Regions from separate parts of the Paenibacillus sp. J2R1T-4 genome, predicted to be linked through region 2. Evidence: a T-box and tRNA genes for the amino acid it is inferred to sense, from the RefSeq annotation. Region 2 holds a T-box; the other holds one or more tRNA genes.
The links. A T-box is a leader RNA that pairs with one kind of tRNA and senses whether it is charged. The one in region 2 lies ahead of leuS (leucine--tRNA ligase), so its partner is inferred to be a tRNA-Leu.
Positions count from the first base shown of each region.

Region 1: it encodes a tRNA-Leu, which carries the amino acid that the T-box ahead of leuS (leucine--tRNA ligase) is inferred to sense. The anticodon was not compared.

Region 1 is NZ_JCAUBA010000034.1:39,948-49,250, forward strand. It holds gene AC58QD_RS31640 (glycosyltransferase family 4 protein) at 1-341, shown strand, start outside; gene AC58QD_RS31645 (glycosyltransferase) at 341-1,447, shown strand; gene AC58QD_RS31650 (mannose-1-phosphate guanylyltransferase) at 1,440-2,519, shown strand; gene AC58QD_RS31655 (hypothetical protein) at 2,599-2,886, opposite strand; gene AC58QD_RS31660 (HEAT repeat domain-containing protein) at 2,941-3,384, opposite strand; gene AC58QD_RS31665 (DUF3934 family protein) at 3,434-3,616, opposite strand; tRNA gene AC58QD_RS31670 (tRNA-Leu) at 3,733-3,816, opposite strand; gene AC58QD_RS31675 (adenosylcobinamide amidohydrolase) at 3,931-4,653, opposite strand; gene AC58QD_RS31680 (hypothetical protein) at 4,690-4,908, opposite strand; gene AC58QD_RS31685 (hypothetical protein) at 5,026-5,355, opposite strand; gene AC58QD_RS31690 (xanthine phosphoribosyltransferase) at 5,450-6,019, opposite strand; gene AC58QD_RS31695 (hypothetical protein) at 6,322-7,041, shown strand; gene AC58QD_RS31700 (DedA family protein) at 7,096-7,698, opposite strand; gene AC58QD_RS31705 (YkvI family membrane protein) at 7,874-8,917, shown strand; gene AC58QD_RS31710 (hypothetical protein) at 8,837-9,295, opposite strand.
Region 2 is NZ_JCAUBA010000006.1:249,353-258,655, forward strand. It holds gene AC58QD_RS13230 (DNA internalization-related competence protein ComEC/Rec2) at 1-1,283, opposite strand, end outside; gene AC58QD_RS13235 (deoxycytidylate deaminase) at 1,470-1,988, opposite strand; gene AC58QD_RS13240 (homocysteine synthase) at 2,021-3,316, opposite strand; gene AC58QD_RS13245 (ComEA family DNA-binding protein) at 3,393-3,833, opposite strand; gene comER (late competence protein ComER) at 3,964-4,797, shown strand; gene leuS (leucine--tRNA ligase) at 4,931-7,396, opposite strand; T-box leader at 7,469-7,740, opposite strand; gene AC58QD_RS13260 (dioxygenase family protein) at 7,834-8,607, opposite strand; gene AC58QD_RS13265 (HD domain-containing protein) at 8,969-9,303, opposite strand, start outside.

The DNA.
Region 1 (9,303 bases), on a different contig from region 2:
CAGATATTTATATGACTCCTTATTTAGGCAAGGATCAGGCCGTTAGCGGCACCTTGGCATACGGAGTCGGTTATGGAAGAGTCATTATTTCTACTCCTTACCGATATGCCGTGGAAATGCTAGCTGAGGGCAGAGGCTTGCTTGCCAACTTCCGCGATTCTGCCTCCTTGGAAGCTTGCATCCTTCGATTGCTAGATAACCCTACTATAGTAAAAGAAATGGAAAATCGCACACTTGAACTCGGAATAACCATGTTGTGGAGCGAAATCGCCAAAACCTATGCTGCAATCTTCCAAGAGAAAATCGCAGTTTCAGAGTTAAAGGAATGGAGTGTGATTTAATGGTAGTACAGACGATCCTAAAGTTTAAGACCGATTATATGCACAGGATAACGGATGATACAGGAATTTTTCAACATACGAAATTTGGAGTTCCCGATCGTTCGATGGGCTATACAACAGATGATAACGCAAGGGCATTGATCGCAGCCGTTCTAATGTACAGCAGCCGAAAAGATTCAGAAACGTTGAACCTCATTCATACCTATATTTCCTTCATACATCACGCACAGAATGCAGATGGAAACTTTAGGAACTTTATGGATTATAATCGTTCCTTCGTTGAGGATAGCGGCTCTGAGGATTGTCAAGGACGCACGCTGTGGGCATTGGGATTCGCGCTCGCCCATTCCTCCTCCCTGCCGGATAATGTACTGAACACTTGCCGATATTTGATCAATCAGGCATTACCGCATATCCATACGCTCGGTTCACCTCGTGCACAAGGCTATGCCATCATTGGTCTAAGTTACCTGATAGACACGCCTGATGCTTTAACTTACTCATTCCCCTATCTCCACACGCCAAACACCGCGGAAGAGAAAGCATTTCTGCCTAGAGCATTCATCGTTGATCTGATCGATAATATGGCGGTTCGATTGCACAATCAATATACTCGCAATAAGGGGAACGGTTGGAATTGGTATGAAGACAGCCTTACCTACGGAAACTCGATGCTTCCATGGGCACTATTAAAAGCATACCGTATTTCCAATAATATTAGCTTGAAGGAAACGGCCAAGGAAAGCCTGGATTTTCTAGCATCCAGAACCTTCTCCAAGGCAGGCTATTATAAGCCGATAGGCAGCCATGGCTGGCTTCAGCGAGACGGAAAGGCTGCTCCCTACGATGAACAGCCGATTGAAGCATGTGAAATGCTGCTTGCTTGCAAGGAAGCCGCGATCGTGCTGCGAGACCCTGCTTATCTGAAGTTGGCAGCTTTATGCTATGAATGGTATCTAGGGCATAATTCATTACAAACGTCTCTAATTGATCCTCAGACCGGGGCTTGCTATGACGGCATCCATTCTACAGGGTTGAACCTTAATCAAGGTTCGGAGAGTATCATCTCCTTCTCTATTGCTCATATGGTGATGCAACATGAATAAATTCGCTACTATTCTTGCAGGCGGGGGCGGGACCCGCTTTTGGCCTTTGTCTAGACAAGAGATCCCGAAGCAGCTTCTGAATATTAGCGGAAACGATATTATGTTAAACGATACGATCGAACGATTCAAAGGTATTATCCCTCAAGAAAATACAGTAATCGTAACGAATCGTTCTCAAGCCGTATTGCTGGAGAGTATTATGCACAGCAGCGTATTGAAACGCAACATTTTGATCGAGCCTGTTGCGCGCAACACGGCTGCAAGCATACTTTTTGCGGCGTTATCCATAGAGAAATCGCACGGAAATTCTTTAATGGTCGTATTGCCTTCGGATCATTATATAACCGATGAAAAACAATTCCGGCTAACATTAGACGAAGCCTGTACAGTAGCAATGGAGACGGACAAAATCGTAACCATCGGAATTAAGCCGACCTTCCCTTCTACGGGTTACGGCTATATCGCCTTTGATAAGGAGCCTATTGCTTCGAATCCTGTTGCTGTATACGAAGTAGCAGAATTTGTAGAAAAGCCGAACTTTCAAAAAGCGCAAGGCTATTTGTCGTCAGGTAATTATTTATGGAATAGTGGTATTTTCATTTGGAAAACATCCGTCATTATTGATAATTTCAAGCGTTATCTGCCTCGCCTGTATAAGACGATGCTTCCACTCAGCGATTATCTAGGTACGGAGCAAGAAGAGGAAATCATCAATCAAATTTATCCGACGCTTCAAAACATTTCGATTGATTACGGCATCCTTGAACGCTCCGATGAGGTCGTTGTTCTATCTGGTCAATTTGGTTGGAATGATATCGGCAGCTGGGATGCGCTTGGCGCGATCTTCCCTCCTGATGAATCGGGCAACATAATAAAAGCGAATCACATGGGCATAGAAACACGCAACACAATCATATATGGAAATGGCAGGCTAATCACGACAATAGGCGTAGACAACTTCATCATTGCAGACACCGGGGATGCGTTATTAATTTGTCCCAAGGACAAAGCGCAGTCTGTCAAAGAAATCGTAGAACTGCTAAAGGAAAAAGGAATGACTGAATATATTTAGGGATTATTAACATTAAAAAAAGGATCATTACAGCAGGAAGCTCCCGCTGCAATGATCCTTTTTTCCACTTTCTTCCGTCCTATTTTCCCTCATATTCCATAGTGGCTTTATCCAGCATGGATTTCCAATTAGCAAAATTCGTCTCCCTGGCAACATGCCGATCAAAAAGTTCATCATCCATGTTTTTGATATCTTCATGTGTCTTTACTTGAAAGTTGCCTTTCTCTACAAACTCTCCAAAACTCTTAAAGCTGGAGTACTTACTCATGAAAGACACATTGAACAAATCGTCTAATGAAATATGATTCGGATCATCTTGAATCGTTTTCTGGCCTTGTAAATCCTTCAGCAGTTCGTCAAATGACATTGGCTTTTGCTTTCTCAAATTACCACCCCTAGATCAGTTTTTATCGATTCCATCCTACTTTGTGGATAACGAAGCCCAAGCGCTTTCAAGCCAGTTATCAAAATCAGCGCCCTTTTCACCTTCGTAGGTATCATATACATCGATTCTCATTTTTTGTAATTTCTCTTTAAACTCTTCAAACGAATGACCTACTGGCAAGCTTTTCTTAATCCTTACCAATATTTTAGTAACTCCTTTAATCAAGTCACCCTTTTTCTTTGGCGGTAATTTCACATCTTCACCGAAAGCTCTGAGTTTATGGAAAGCAGCCTCTTGAATTTTATACACGGCATCGTTTTCCATAAGACGAGTTAGTACATCAATGGTTTGTTTGTGATTCCATTGACCCAATTGTTCCACAGCCTCTAAACGTTCTCTCCAATTGGAAGTTCGATTCGCAGATATTTTTAACTGTTCATAATTTGCAGGCAATTCATTTTTTACTTCATTTTTACCCAAGCGATCACATCCCGTTCTATTTATTATTGAAAAGCATTAGCTGATTGCCCTAGTTGTCGGATTTGTCACCTTTAGGATTACTGGAAGATGCAGCGCCATCCTGATTTTTAGTGCCTTTGCTTTTATAAGGTTTGGGTGCGCTTTTTGCTCTGATAGCACTTGCTTGCCATCGGTTCCAGCCTTTTTTGTCTGTTCCCCTGCCTGTTCCGCCCTTGCCTTTTGCTTTACTCAAAAAATCACTCCATTAATGTGACTTAACTCCAAATTAACAATATCAATCAAACATTACACTACAGAATGCAAGAAAAGAAGCCTTAAACATCCAGGCTTCTCTCTTCTAACATATGATGCGGTCGAGAGGACTCGAACCTCCACGGCTGTTACACCACTAGAACCTGAATCTAGCGCGTCTGCCAATTCCGCCACGACCGCACATCTGAATAATCAGCGACAAGAAACAATATAACACAGGCAAACGATCGATGTCAACATGCTAGTTAGTATGCATTTGTAGGTTTCCCACTTTACTTACAACGCGTTTGCTTTTTATTCCCGTGTCGCTCTGCGTGCCATCTCAGCCTTATAAGCGAGCGTCGCTTGCTTGCCTGCTTCGTACACCGTCCTGCCGATCAGATACCCCAGGCGTGTAGCGGTTCCCGCGTAGGAGTAGCTCCGGCCTCGATCTGTAGCTGCGATCACTACCGCATCCGTCGAAGTGCCTGTAGCGATCCGGCCTTCAGCTCCGGCCGTTATGTTCAGATCCTGCAACAATGCCGCCTTGGCTTCCGTTACTGTTATCACCGCATTCACCATGGCTGCATCATTCAATTGGCCGTCAATTACAACGATGCAATTGATCGTGCCCGGGAAGAGTAAATCCACATCCACTGCGTCCCCAGCCCTTGCAGGATTGCCTAGGCCGACCGTAACCCAAGAGCATACGGTTAACTCTCCCAAGCTCATTTCGCTGAATCCAGCATGATCGACCCAAGCGGCGGTCAACATACCGACTGAATCGATAGACGAGAAGCCGACAGCATCCAGAAACGACTGCATCTCCGATGGCGGATCGTCGCACATATACGACTTCGGCACTTGACGATTAATCAGATTCCTATGATAACCGAATCCACCACCCCAAATGGAAGAATTCAAGGTTCTTAAAGGTGTCTCAGAGCTGATACATAACATAGGATTTTCCGAATTAGGAATCAGCCCATACCGTATACCTGGGATAGACTTCCATCCCTTTTCCGTTTCTTGCAACATTACTTCTTCCCCCTGCTCTAGGATACCCCAATCTTCTCAATCTAACTCAGGCGGAGTACGCTTCTGATCTGTGGATTGATATACATGGCTCCTGGATAACTTGACGATCTTGCGATTAGATTTGCGCACCATGACCGTCTCGTCATCCCAAGCGACAACATGGCCTCTTACATCATTCTCAGGCTCTGAGTCTCTGACAACTCTGATCTTGGTTCCAGTTAATCGATATTCATCCAACTGCTCGTCCGTAATCATAAGAACATCCACCTCCAAAATTGCTTGTCTTGATCTATTCTGAATAATAAAAACATACAAAAAACGAACAGGAACATTAGCGATGTCGCCGCTCGTCCTGCTCGCTTGTCTATATGGTCAACCTACTATTTCTTTGGAATCGTTCTTCTCGAACCATTCGTCCAGCACCTTGCTCGACATGACGCGGCTCTCTATATAATCGATCTGCTGTTGAGTAAACTGCGGAGTCCATTCAATAGAAAGCTCCTTGGACATCTTGACAACCGTAAGCAATTCCGACCATGCGACATAGCGCTTATACCAGAAAAATTGCGGATGCTCAATCATATAAGGATATAAATCGTCAAACTCAGTATGCTTGCAGTCGAGTGCGCGTTCAAAGTGAACCTTGGCTTCGGACAACTTGGTCATCATGTAATCGGTAGATAGTTGTTGTTGATTCCCCATACCGACCGCCTCCTCTCTATCGCTCACCCTCATTATAAATGAAAATACGCTTGGAGGGAAGGTTCCAATTCATCACAATTCGATTCTAGCCCTATTAGACGAACTGAACCTCTCCCTGTTCCAGTGAACGAATCCTTACTAAGGACTCTACCCGAATTCCGCTTTCCCGAATCGTTCTAGCTCCAGCTTGGAAGCTTTTCTCGATGACGATCCCGAGTCCCACTAAAGTTGCACCCGATCGCTCGATGACCCGTATAAGACCTCTAGCGGCATCTCCATTCGCGATTATATCATCAATAAGCAATACCCGATCCTCGGCGCCTAACACACTTTTGGAAACCAGAATATCCGTAACAATGCCCTTAGTAAAAGAAGGTACCCGCTCTGCATACACTTCTGTCTCGGTTGTTAAAGTTTTCTTCCTGCGGGCAAATACCAACGGCACTCCCAATTCAAGTGCTGTGGCGAAACCAACAGTAATTCCGGATGATTCTATAGTCAACACCTTGGTAATCGATTCCTCACGATACAACCTTGCGAATTCCTTGCCCATCTCCATAATGAAAGGAGGATCAACCTGATGATTCAATACCGTATCCAAGTTCAGAACCTGGTTGTTAATAACCGTCCCGTCTCGGACAATTCGTCTTTTCAATTCTTCCATGTGACTCCTCCTCAACCTTGTGCGGTCGCAAACTTTCCTTTCAGATAAAGTACCATATTCATGAAACAACATTCAAGAGCAAGGGATATTAAGTTTTATAAAAAAGCATGAAAAAGATGCAACTATTTTCCAGTTCAAACCGTCTATATTAGTATTAGTGTATCGCGAGTTAAGAATTCCAGCCGATTTTGGGAGCAATTGGACTTTGCCCGTCATCCTTTTGAAAGGTATGATGGATGAGCTGTACATAACAAATAACCCCTAGACTAGAGAGAAGCTTTAATCGGAGAAGGAGACTTCCTATGAGAAAGAACTATGTTGTGCAGATGACTGTCGCCGCCCTGCTAGGGATTACTATCGTGACCGCAGCTTGCAGCAGTGAACAATCACAGGATCCAGCAGACACAGTAATAAAAGATCATACGATAACTCCAACGACTCAACCGCCAGCTAATTCGCAAGTTAATTCCTCTTCGCCCACACCTGGTTCAGAAATCCCGGTTACCGACCCAACTGCGACACCTGGCAGCGGTTCTAATAATGAACAGGGCGTGCAGCAAGGCAAGCATGTTGCGACCTCATCCGATCAGCCTGTTACGGAAAACAAAATCACTGAATCACCCATTCAACCTTATACGGTCAACAAGCCTGCATTAAAAGGAATCAGCATTAACGACAATATAGCTGTTGTCACTCAATTAGCCGGCAAGCCTATAGATGAGTACTCCATGGATGACGAGATGGACCCGATTCAAATACACGAATATAAAGGGTATATTGTAGGCTTCAACAAACTTGGAAAAGTACAATTTGTAGAGATTACTTCTAAGGATATTGAGACGGGATTGAATGGTTTCCGGTTAGGAAGCAACGTTAAGGATGCTCAAAAGGCACTAGGGAAACCCGATATGAGTAGTAAATACGCTTTATCCTACAAAAATGACGGAACGATTCTGAAGCTGGATGTCGATCCGGTTACCCAGAACTGTTTATCGATTAAGCTGTTTGCGGAATCCAAATAATCCAGCCTGTATACAGAACCCCCTCGCCTTGTTAAGGCGAAGGGGTTCTTCCTGTTATCTAGCCGCATGTTTTTTCTTCCTGCGAATCCGCAAGTATAAGATTAAGGCCAACAAGCATACCACAATGGCAATGGCCAACCCGCGCCCCAAATACACGTGCACCAGATTGACGACCTTCTCCCAATTCCGCCCGATGATTCGACCTAATGTAACGAAAGTAAAACACCACACTAGGGCTCCGCTTCCAGCGAATACTACATACCGTAAGAAACGAATACCGCTCATTCCAGCCAAGTAGCAAGTCAGATGCCGAACACCGGGAACGAAATAGCCGAACGTAATAGCCCAAACCCCATGTTTGAGAAACCACTTCTCCCCTTTTACCAGACGGGACGGAGTCAGACCGAACCATTTGCCGTAACGATCCAGGAACGGCTTCCCGACCCGTCGTCCGATCCAATAACTGATTAACATCCCTGACATACTCCCGGCGAAGCTGACGGCTACCGAGATCGCGAAGTTCATATGACCATAGGCAGTTAGAGAGCCTACGAATGTCATCAACGTCTCGTCAGGTATAGGCAGCCCTATTATGCCAAGCGCCAATAACCCGAATAAAGCCATATATCGATAGGTCCATATTAGATCCAATAACATTTGCTGCACTGAACGCACTCTCCGCAGTCAAGTTAGATTCATGCCCGTATTATAAAAGATCGGCAGACGATGTGCAAACCGCATCCCGGAATGTTGTCCTTTTTTCAGTCGTCGTAACATAACTTGTACTAACCGGGATATATGCCCCTGGAGAGGAAAGGACGTGCTTGCTAACATGAAGTCTTGGGGAAAGATACTGCAAATTGCCTTTACTTACATAGGTACCGTTGTGGGGGCTGGCTTCGCGACTGGTCAAGAGATTTTGCAATTTTTCAGCCGTTACGGATGGATGGCTACGATGACGATTATGTTGGCCGGTCTATTATTTATATGGCTCGGCACCAAAGTGATGCTGTTGGCCCATCAAATAAAAGCAAGCTCCTATGAGGATTTGAATCGTCACTTATTCGGAGATAAGCTCGGCCGTGCCTTCAGCTTGTTCTCTCTTGTCGTTCTGTTCGGAATTAATGCAGTCATGCTCGCAGGTGCCGGCTCCGTATTCAACCAGCATTTCAATCTGCCCTATCAATATGGGCTTCTATTCACCCTGCTACTTGCTTTTTTCGTTATCACTGGTGGATTAAAAGCTTTAATGGCAGTTAACATGTTCGTGGTGCCCACGATGTTTATATTCAGTATTCTGATGGTCGCAGCTGCCTTCCACTCCCCTAATGCAAGCAATTGGCTTACGTTGTCTACGGATTATAATCCCGTTCGGATCTGGACGGCTCCGCTGCTCTATGTCGCATTTAACTTGGCAACCGCCCAAGCAGTGCTTGTCCCATTAGGGGCTGCAACCAAAAACCCGCTTCACTTGAAGCGGGGCGGTTGGATCGGCGGGATTGGCATAAGCCTGATGCTGCTGGGTGGACACTTTGCTTTGTCTTCACAGCTGCCTGGTATTACTCAATATGAAATCCCAATGACTCATCTTATCGCAAGACTCGGTCAAGGCATTCAGCTTGCTTTTGTCGGAGTCATCTTCAGTGAAATATTCACAACGCTTATCGCCAATGTTTATGGACTAACCTTGCAGTTGCAGCAGAGAAGCCGACTACCTTACAAAACGATTGTTATCGGAATTTTATTATGCAGCTATGCAGTAGGCCAAATAGGCTTCAGCACATTGCTGTCGACCCTATATCCCATTTTTGGCATGATCAGCATGATATGGTTCGTTCAGATGCTTCGCCCGCTGAGCATGACTTCCTCCCGCTAACCAGAGAAGGCTGATCACTCGAATCGTCGAGAACAACATCCCGAGTATGCAGAAGATGAAGCCGCATAACAAGTAGCCATAATGATAGGGAGGAAACTGGTACTGGTCCACTACCTTGGAAATGGCTATGAGATCGACAAGCAGGAAGACGGCTCCGCAGCCGAACAAGATCAGGACGGTCCAGTCCCACACCATCCAACGCTGAAGCAGATTTCGTGAACGCTCCATGGGATAACTCTCCTGGGCTTGGGATTCTGACCCTTCTTGCTCTACTGAGCTCCCCTTCCGGTCCTGATATACATACCATGCGGTGAACAAAGCCACAATCGTGACAAACAACCCTACAAGACTTGCGAATATAGCGAGCGACGTATTCATGTTCTATT
Region 2 (9,303 bases):
GCTATTGATCCTAAAGGTAAGGTTAAGAAGCTAATGAACGGTACAAGTAAAAAATTCGCCATCCAGGAAAGCAAGGAGAATGAATTGAAATAGTAAATCGAAATGGGGAAGGAGATCAATTGAGCAACCGTAGTTACGGAAAGAGCCGAATTCAGTATCGGAGAGCGAACAGGCAATAATTGCGAGAATCTAGGAACCCCTATGATTAATCCAGCTGTTACGATAAATGAGAGTTGGAAGCTCACATCAAATAAATAGTAGGGCTCCCAAATCAGCATGATGAGTGCAACTGCACTTAACAAATGCAGACCATCCTTCAACACGCCTCTTCTTGCAGCATATAAAGCTATCATCGCCATCATACCTGCACGTACTACAGATGGTGAACCGCCAGCAATTGCTGTATAGAGAGGCACAATTACCATTGTTAAAACTTGTGTCTTTTCTCGTGTAAATCCGAGAAGTCTCAATATAGCCATACATCCTGTTACGAATACAGCAACATGCAGTCCCGATATAGCTAATATGTGAGTCAAGCCGAGCTTCGAGAATTGCCCAAACCGCTCTGGATCCAAATCTTCACGAATACCGAGCACCAGACTTTTCATATATCCTGCATGAACGGGCTCGAACAACAGGTCGAATCTGCCGCCAAGGAGCGTCCGAGTGTCATCGTTCCAGCGTAGCAGGGTTAGCGGGGACCAATAAGCGGCATCTGACTGTGATACTTCAACCGTGCTTAGACCCTTAACGGTTAATAACCAATGGATATGCTTCAAATATAAATACCGCTTGTAATCAAATCCACCGAAGTTACGAGCAGGCTCAGGCTCTTTGAGAGTGCCTGTTAACAGGATACGATCCCCTCTCCCCCAGCTTCGGGCTGCCGTCTGCTCTTCCAGGGTAGTAAGACGAATCGAAACCTGCATACGCTCCCCCTGATACGGGTTGGCCCGGATCGTGAACGACACCTTATCACCGTCCACATCAACCGTTGATGAAATCACGCCATTCACCCTTAGATCTTCACCGATGGGAATGTCAAGCCCTAAGGCCGTCTCATTCCGTTGATCGTAGCCCGTATAATACGATGCAGAGATAACCAGCAGCAAGATAGAGGCCAAGATACGGTGCCCAAGAGGTTTCATGGCTCCTGATAAAGCCCAAAACACAATCCCGACAGCTCCAATCCTCCAGCTTAACCAATTCAGTTCAGCGAATTCAGCAATGCTGTAACCGCACACCCATACAATTGCAGCCCGAACAATCGGCCTATTCTTCAATTAGTTCCCCCCTGACAGCCTGAATCTCAATAAACAAGCATAAACGGCTTTGCCGTCCTATAAGGCGGCGTCCGTTTGGCGAAGAAATATCAGAAAAGGATAAATTTTATACTTTCTGATATTTTAAAAACACAAAAAGAACCCCTCACGCCTAAGCGGTAAGAGGTTCTTCCTCAATCATCTTGTTCAGTTCGTTACATTCCCAATCATTCCCTGAGGAGCTTCATAAGAGGCCAGTGCTCGGAATACGATGCCTTTTCTCTGCATCATACTCGATACTTTGTCCTGATCCTTCGGATAAGACCTGTGATATACAATTTCCACGATGCCGCTATTGGCCAGCATATTGGCGCAAGTCCAACAGGGCTGATCTGTGACATATACGGTGGAACCTTCACGATCTTCCCGGTCCGTGAAGAGAAGCAGGTTCTGCTCAGCGTGAATCGTTCGGATACAACGTTGTTTCTTTACCATCGTCTCCGTTCCGTCCACCTGTTGTACCTCCAGCTCTTCTACAACCATGCAGCCTTCCTCCGAGCAATCAGGCATGCCCATTGGAGCGCCATTATAAGCGGTGCCTAGCAGCTTCTTGCCTTGCACCAGTACCGCACCTACATGACGCCTTGGACACTGCGAGCGTGTTGCTACCATATAAGCGATATCCATGAAATACGTATCCCAATCTTTGCGAGGAGGATGTTTCATCCCTTCGTTATCCGACCCTGTCACTCTTACGTTCATCCGCGCTGACTCTCCTGAATCGCTTGGTCAAGATCGAACAGGATATCGTCGATTGACTCCGTACCGACAGACAGGCGTATCATTCCCGGTGTTACACCAGTCGATTCTAACTTTTCGCCTTGAAGTTGGCTGTGTGTTGTGCTGGCTGGATGGATGATCAGTGATTTGGAATCTCCAACGTTGGCCAGGTGAGAGAACAGCTTGACACTCGCGATCAGCTTCTTGCCTGCTTCCAGGCCGCCTTTTATGCCAAACGTAAGAATAGCACCATGGCCATTACTCAAGTATTTTTGAGCCAGCTTGTATGAAGGGTGGTCTTCCAGACCGACATAATTAACCCACTCTACCGATGGGTGCTGCTTCAGGAATTGAGCAGTCTTCAATGCATTGAAGCTGTGTCGTTCCATACGCAGGTGAAGCGTCTCCAACCCTTGGAGAAGCAAAAACGAGTTAAAAGGCGAGATAGAAGCGCCGATATCTCTTGCGAGTTGAACCCGAGCTTTAATAATATAAGATATTGGACCAAGCGCATCCCAATACACGAGTCCATTATAACTTGGGTCTGGCTCCGTGAAGCCTGGGAACTTCCCGCTTTCTTTCCAATTGAATTTGCCGCCATCGACAATAACTCCGCCGATCGAAGTGCCGTGTCCGCCGATAAATTTAGTTGCCGAATGTACAACAATATCTGCTCCGAACTCAATCGGACGCATCAGGTAAGGGCTAGGGAACGTATTGTCGACAATAAGAGGAATTCCGTTCTGGTGTGCAATTGCAGCTACTGCTTCTACATCCAATACATCACCCTTCGGATTACCGATGGTCTCAGCGTATAGCGCCTTGGTATTAGCATTTATCGCTTTACGGAAGTTCTCCGGGTCACTTGGATCAACAAAAGTAACCTTGATTCCCATTTTTGGGAAGGTGTTAGCAAATAAGTTATAAGTCCCGCCGTACAAGCTGGATGCAGATACGATCTCATCCCCGGCAGAAGCAATGTTCAAGATTGAATATGTAATGGCAGCTTGACCGGATGCGGTTGTCAATGCGCCTACTCCGCCTTCCAGAGCAGCAATACGTTTCTCGAATACATCTGAAGTCGGGTTCATTAACCGAGTATAGATGTTACCGAATTCCTTCAATGCGAACAGATTCGCCGCATGCTCAGCATCCTTGAAGCCATAGGATGTAGTTTGATAGATTGGTACCGCTCGAGACATCGTTGTAGGATCGATCTCTTGTCCCGCATGAACTGCTAATGTATCCAAAGATAATTTACGCTCTTCCGTCATGACCACTTTCCTCCCTATATCATCTATATGAATCTCCCTTATTTTCGCATATTCAGTTACAAAATGAAAGATATTGTCACTTCAATTCTACTATAGTTATTTCTTTGATTGATTCAAATATTTTGACGCCTATTCCTTTGACTTTAAGCAGTTCTTCAGTAGAACGGAATTGCCCTACCTTAACTCTGTAATCTAAGATCGCTTGAGCTTTGGCCGGACCAATCCCAGGAAGAGCATCTAACTCAGCCAATGTTGCCTTGTTGAGATCGAGTTGTTTGGAAGTCCCTTGCTGTTCGGGAGCTTGCTTGTGAATCTCTGGGGTTGTTGAGACTGTTTTTTCAGACGGTTCAGCGGAATTGGCAAAAAGTATGGGAAGCTCATCGTTTCGCAGATGCCAGCCTTCGATCACGGAAGAGGGGATCCAAGGTTTGGTTAAGTACAGAATGATACTTATAAGCACTGCCATGAGCCCAACTGAGCTAACAAATCGTTGCCATCCAAGTGATACGTTCCTCATCCCAACCTCCGCATTTGCGCTATTTTATGTTTTTGCTGCATGACTTCCAGATTTTTGGCATATACATATAAATAATATATGAGCGGTTCTACTGCCTTGGGGCCATGGAAATGTGTGGGAGGGATTCATGATGAAGGTTGGGTTTATCGGGACAGGCAGCATGGGGAGCATTCTTATAGAATCATGGATAAGTTCGGGAGCGCTTCAGCCTGAAGATATATTAGCAAGCAATAGAACGTTAAGCAAAGCAGAACAACTGGCCATCCGGCACCCGGGACTTACGGCCATGAAATCCAATATCCAATTAGCCCAGGAGTCTGATCTTCTTTTCCTATGTATCAAACCAACCGAATACAAAAGAGTGTTGGATGAAATAAAAGGGGTTCTTGTATCCGACCAGATTGTAGTTTCAATTACTAGCCCGGTCATGGTCAAGCATCTGGAAGACTTGCTTAATTGCAAAGTTGTAAAAATGATTCCAAGTATCACCAACTACATGCTTAGCGGTGCAACCTTATGTGTGTACGGTAAACAAGTTACAAAAGAAGACCGGGCTATGCTTCACCAGCTATTCAGCGCAATAAGCTCACCAGTGGAAGTGAAGGAAGATTTCACACGCATTAGCTCTGACTTATCAAGCTGCGGTCCTGCCTTCATATCATTCTTCTTGCAAAAGCTGATTGATGCAGCCGTAGAGGAAACCGGTATTCCGCGTGAAGAAGCTACAAAATTAGCTTGCGAAATGCTGCTTGGAACTGCAAAATTATTAACCGAAGGCGGCTTCACCCCAGATACATTACGGGAACGAGTCTCGGTCCCTGGCGGAATTACTACAGCGGCGATTTCCTTGATGTCAACGGAGCTGAATGGTATGTTCAACCGGCTAATCCAAATAACACACGCCAAGTATTATGAAGATGTGGAAAAGGTTGAGAGTTTATTTTACGGCAAAATAGCCGATTAGACGTTCATATAAAAGGAAAGCTTACCTGCTCAGGAGAGGACGATTGTCTCTGTTCCCGGCGCAGGTAAGCTTTTATTATTGTATAGGATTGAAGCTAGTCGCGTCGCTTAAGCTTTACAGCTGCGAGCCGTTGTTATCCGACAACCAGATTTACAAGCTTGCCTTTGACAGCAATCACTTTGCGTACACTTCTGCCATCAATCGCTTCCTGCACTTTGGCCAGACCAAGGGCTATTTCTTGCATAGCTGCTTCATCCGTATCGTTGGCGATCTGAGCACGCTCAACGATCTTCCCATTGACTTGAATGACAATTTCAACTTCATTATCAACCGTATAAGTCTCATCGTAAGAAGGCCAGTTCGAGTAAGTGATCGATTCCTTACCGCCCAGACGTTCCCACAGCTCTTCGGCCAGATGCGGGGCCAACGGTGATAGCATTTGAGTGAACTGCTTCATAGCTTCCTCAGGAAGTTTGTCTGTTTTGTACGCCTCGTTCACGAAGATCATCAACTGACTGATCGCGGTATTGAAGCGCAGAGCTTCCATGTCTTCCGTGATCTTCTTGATCGTTTTGTGCCAGACGCGTTTGAATGATTCAGATGTATCGGAATCACTTGTAATCTTGGAATTCAAGCTTCCATCGTCTGTTACGATCAATCGCCATACACGGCTAAGGAAACGGAATGAACCTTCTACCCCGTTCGTATTCCAAGGCTTAGTCGCCTCCAATGGACCCATGAACATTTCGTATACACGCAGTGTGTCCGCGCCGAATTCATTAACAATATCGTCCGGGTTTACTACATTGCCGCGTGACTTACTCATTTTTTCCATATTCTCGCCCAGGATCATACCTTGGTTTACTAGCTTGTGGAACGGCTCTTTCGTGTTCACTACACCAAGATCGTAAAGAACCTTGTGCCAGAAACGAGCATATAGCAAATGCAATACTGCATGCTCAGCCCCGCCGATATACAGGTCAACCGGCAGCCATTCCTTCTGCAGTTCATCCGAACAAAGCGCCTGATCATTATGCGGATCGATGAACCGCAAGTAATACCAGCAGCTTCCTGCCCATTGCGGCATTGTGTTCGTCTCGCGGCGAGCAGGCTTCCCAGTCTCAGGATCGACTGTGTTCACCCACTCTGTTACATTCGCAAGCGGCGATTCACCCGTACCTGACGGACGAATCTCATCCACCTCAGGCAGCAGCAACGGCAATTGGTCATAAGGCACCGGCTTCATAGAACCGTCTTCCAGATGAAGAATCGGAATTGGCTCTCCCCAATAACGCTGACGGCTGAATAGCCAATCTCTTAGACGGTAAGTTACCTTGCCCTGTCCTTGGCCATTTACTTCTAACCATTGGATCATCGCAGCAATTCCAGCGGCATTATCCAAATTGTTAAGAATATCGGAGTTCACATGCGGCCCGTCTCCAGCAAATGCTTCCTTGCTTACATCCCCGCCGCTCACTACTTCAATAATCGGCAAATCGAATTGCTTGGCGAACTCCCAGTCTCTCTGATCATGGCCAGGAACGGCCATAATGGCACCTGTACCGTAGCCTCCAAGCACATAGTCTGCAATCCAGATCGGAACTTTGGCCCCATTGACCGGATTGATGGCATAGGCGCCAGTAAATACGCCCGTTTTATCCTTAGCTAGATCTGTTCGCTCCAAATCGCTCTTGCGGGCAGCCTTTTCCTGATAGTCCTTCACAGCGGCAGCTTGTTCAGCTGTTGCGATGACACCAACCAAATCGTGCTCAGGCGCCAATACACAATATGTCGCGCCGAACAGGGTATCTGGACGGGTTGTGAATACCGTCAGTTGTTGCCCATTATGACCTTCCACAGCGAATATAACTTCTGCGCCCTTGGATTTGCCGATCCAGTTGCGCTGCATGTCCTTGATGCTCTCCGACCAATCCAACTCTTCCAGATCCTCAAGCAAGCGTTCAGCGTACTCCGTAATTTTCAATACCCATTGGCGCATCGGCTTGCGAACAACAGGGTGATTGCCTCGTTCACTTAGACCATCGATAACTTCCTCATTGGCCAATACCGTACCTAATGCTGGGCACCAGTTAACAGGCACTTCCGCAACATAGGCCAATCCTTTGTTGTAAAGCTGGATGAAAATCCACTGCGTCCATTTGTAGTAGTCCGGGTCTGTCGTGCTAAGCTCCCGATCCCAGTCGTAGGAGAAACCCAGAGATTTGATCTGTCTGCGAAAGTTATCAATGTTCTTGAATGTAATGTCGCGAGGATGCTGTCCTGTATCAAGCGCATGCTGCTCAGCAGGCAAGCCAAAAGCATCCCAGCCCATCGGATGCAATACATTATAGCCGCGAAGGCGCTTAAATCGGGATACGATGTCCGTGGCCGTATATCCTTCCGGATGACCGACATGCAGTCCGGCACCTGATGGATAAGGAAACATATCCAGCGCATAAAACTTCGGCTTGGAGGACTTCTCCTCCACCTTGAATGTTTTGTTCGCATCCCAGAATTGCTGCCACTTCGGTTCTATCTTCTGTGGGGTGTAACCTTGCTGTTCTCTTTCTTTCACTTGTTCTTGACCCGGCTGTGTCATGACAATCTCGACTCCTTCAGCAACATATTGAAGTTTGTAAACATAAGAAAAACCCCGCGCCTCTAGCATATCGCTAGGGACGAGAGGTTCTAGTTCCCGTGGTACCACCCTAGTTGGTTCAAGACGTACTTCGTCTCAAACCCACTCTGAACCCTTAACGCGGGTATACGATTCGGTTAAATCAACGAATGCGGCTAGAAGCTCCTCTGCAGAGTCTATCCATTCTGTTGAAGTTCACCGTCTGGCTCCAAGGCGAGTTCACTTTTCTCATCTGCCGACTTGCACCAACCGCCGACTCTCTAATGGGATGCAGAAAAATTACTACTCCTGTTCGCTGCCTTACAGTATAAAATCTTCTTGCTATTATACATTTACCAGGAATGTATTGTCAAGCGAGCCCACTGAAACCATGTATCTGACATGTATGGATATGATTTTTAGAACTGCATGCTCAGATAACTTAAGGTACCGAATTCATAACTGCGGTGGATGACCTCAGGTTTACGATTCGGATCCCCGCTTCCGAAGGCAATATATAGTGGCACGAAGTGCTCCGGTCTAGGTACGGCCAGTTTGGCTGATGGGGCAAGCTCCGCATAACGAAACAAGGCTTCTGTATTGTTACTCTGTATATTCTCGATCAACCAATCGTCGAAGCTCACAGCCCAGCTCTCTGGAGTCCCACTTCGATCGCCCCAATTCAGGATGCGTAAATTGTGAACAGTAACTCCGCTGCCGATGACCATAATATCTTGCTCTCCGAGTCCCTTCAGCGCCTCACCGATCTGGTACTGTTCACTCGGATGGAGAAATGGATGAACCGATATTTGCACAACTGGAATATTCGCCTGAGGGTACATACGATGCAGCATGGTCCATGAGCCATGATCGAGCCCTCTAGTTTCGTTGAGCTGCACAGTGATGCCTTTATCTGTAAATCGCTGTGCAACTTCAGCAGCAAGCTTCTTGGAGCCCTTGGCCTTGTATTGAATCGCGTATAAATCAGGTGGGAAGCCTCCGAAGTCATAGATCGTATCGTAAGTATCGTCCGTCGAGGAGATGCTCAGCACTTCACTTTCCCAATGAGCACTGAATATGACGATTGCCTTCGGATTATACTTGGGTCCAAGCTGCTCTAGAAATCTAGTGTATGCTGTGTCTTCAATCGCTGTCATTGGGGAACCGTGCGCTAGAAATAAGGATGGAATCATAGTAGGACACTCCTTTGATATTTACTTATTATATAATAGTTAGTTACTTATTGTTATTTATCCTGAAGTCAGTATACTATCACTCCCCCTGATTGTCAAATGATTGCTTGGACTAAGAAAAATCGCTAGAAAAGTCCTTGGCGGTTGAGTTTAGTTTGGCGCCGAGAGGGCAGAAAGATGGGTTCCAACCGCTGTTGTACTTGAATTCTTTGATTATATTTAATGGTGAGAATCCAAGTACAAAGGCGGACGCTGACGCTTTTCCACTCCATCTTCCTGCCCTTTTCCTGTCTACTTTTTTTAGATAGTTACTTCTCCTATAATGTCAAAAAAGAGGCCTCTCGGCCCCTTAACGACAAATTTACTTTCCATTCCATTCCTGCAGAAACTGTTCCAAGAAACGCTCCATATATTCATGACGCTCCACCGCCAAGCTGCGGCCGGATTCCGTATTCATCCGATCTTTGAGCAGCAACAGCTTCTCATAAAAATGGTTAATTGCTGATTGTCTCCCGCTTCTGTATTCTGCAGCGCTCATTGCTTCCCTTGCTGGATGCTCAGGGTCATACATCAGATGGCCTTTGACGCCTGCGTAAACGAAGGTGCGGGCTATGCCAATGGCACCGATTGCGTCCAGCCGGTCTGCATCTTGAACAATTTGTCCTTCCTGCGTTCGCATCGGGGGGTTGTGTCCGC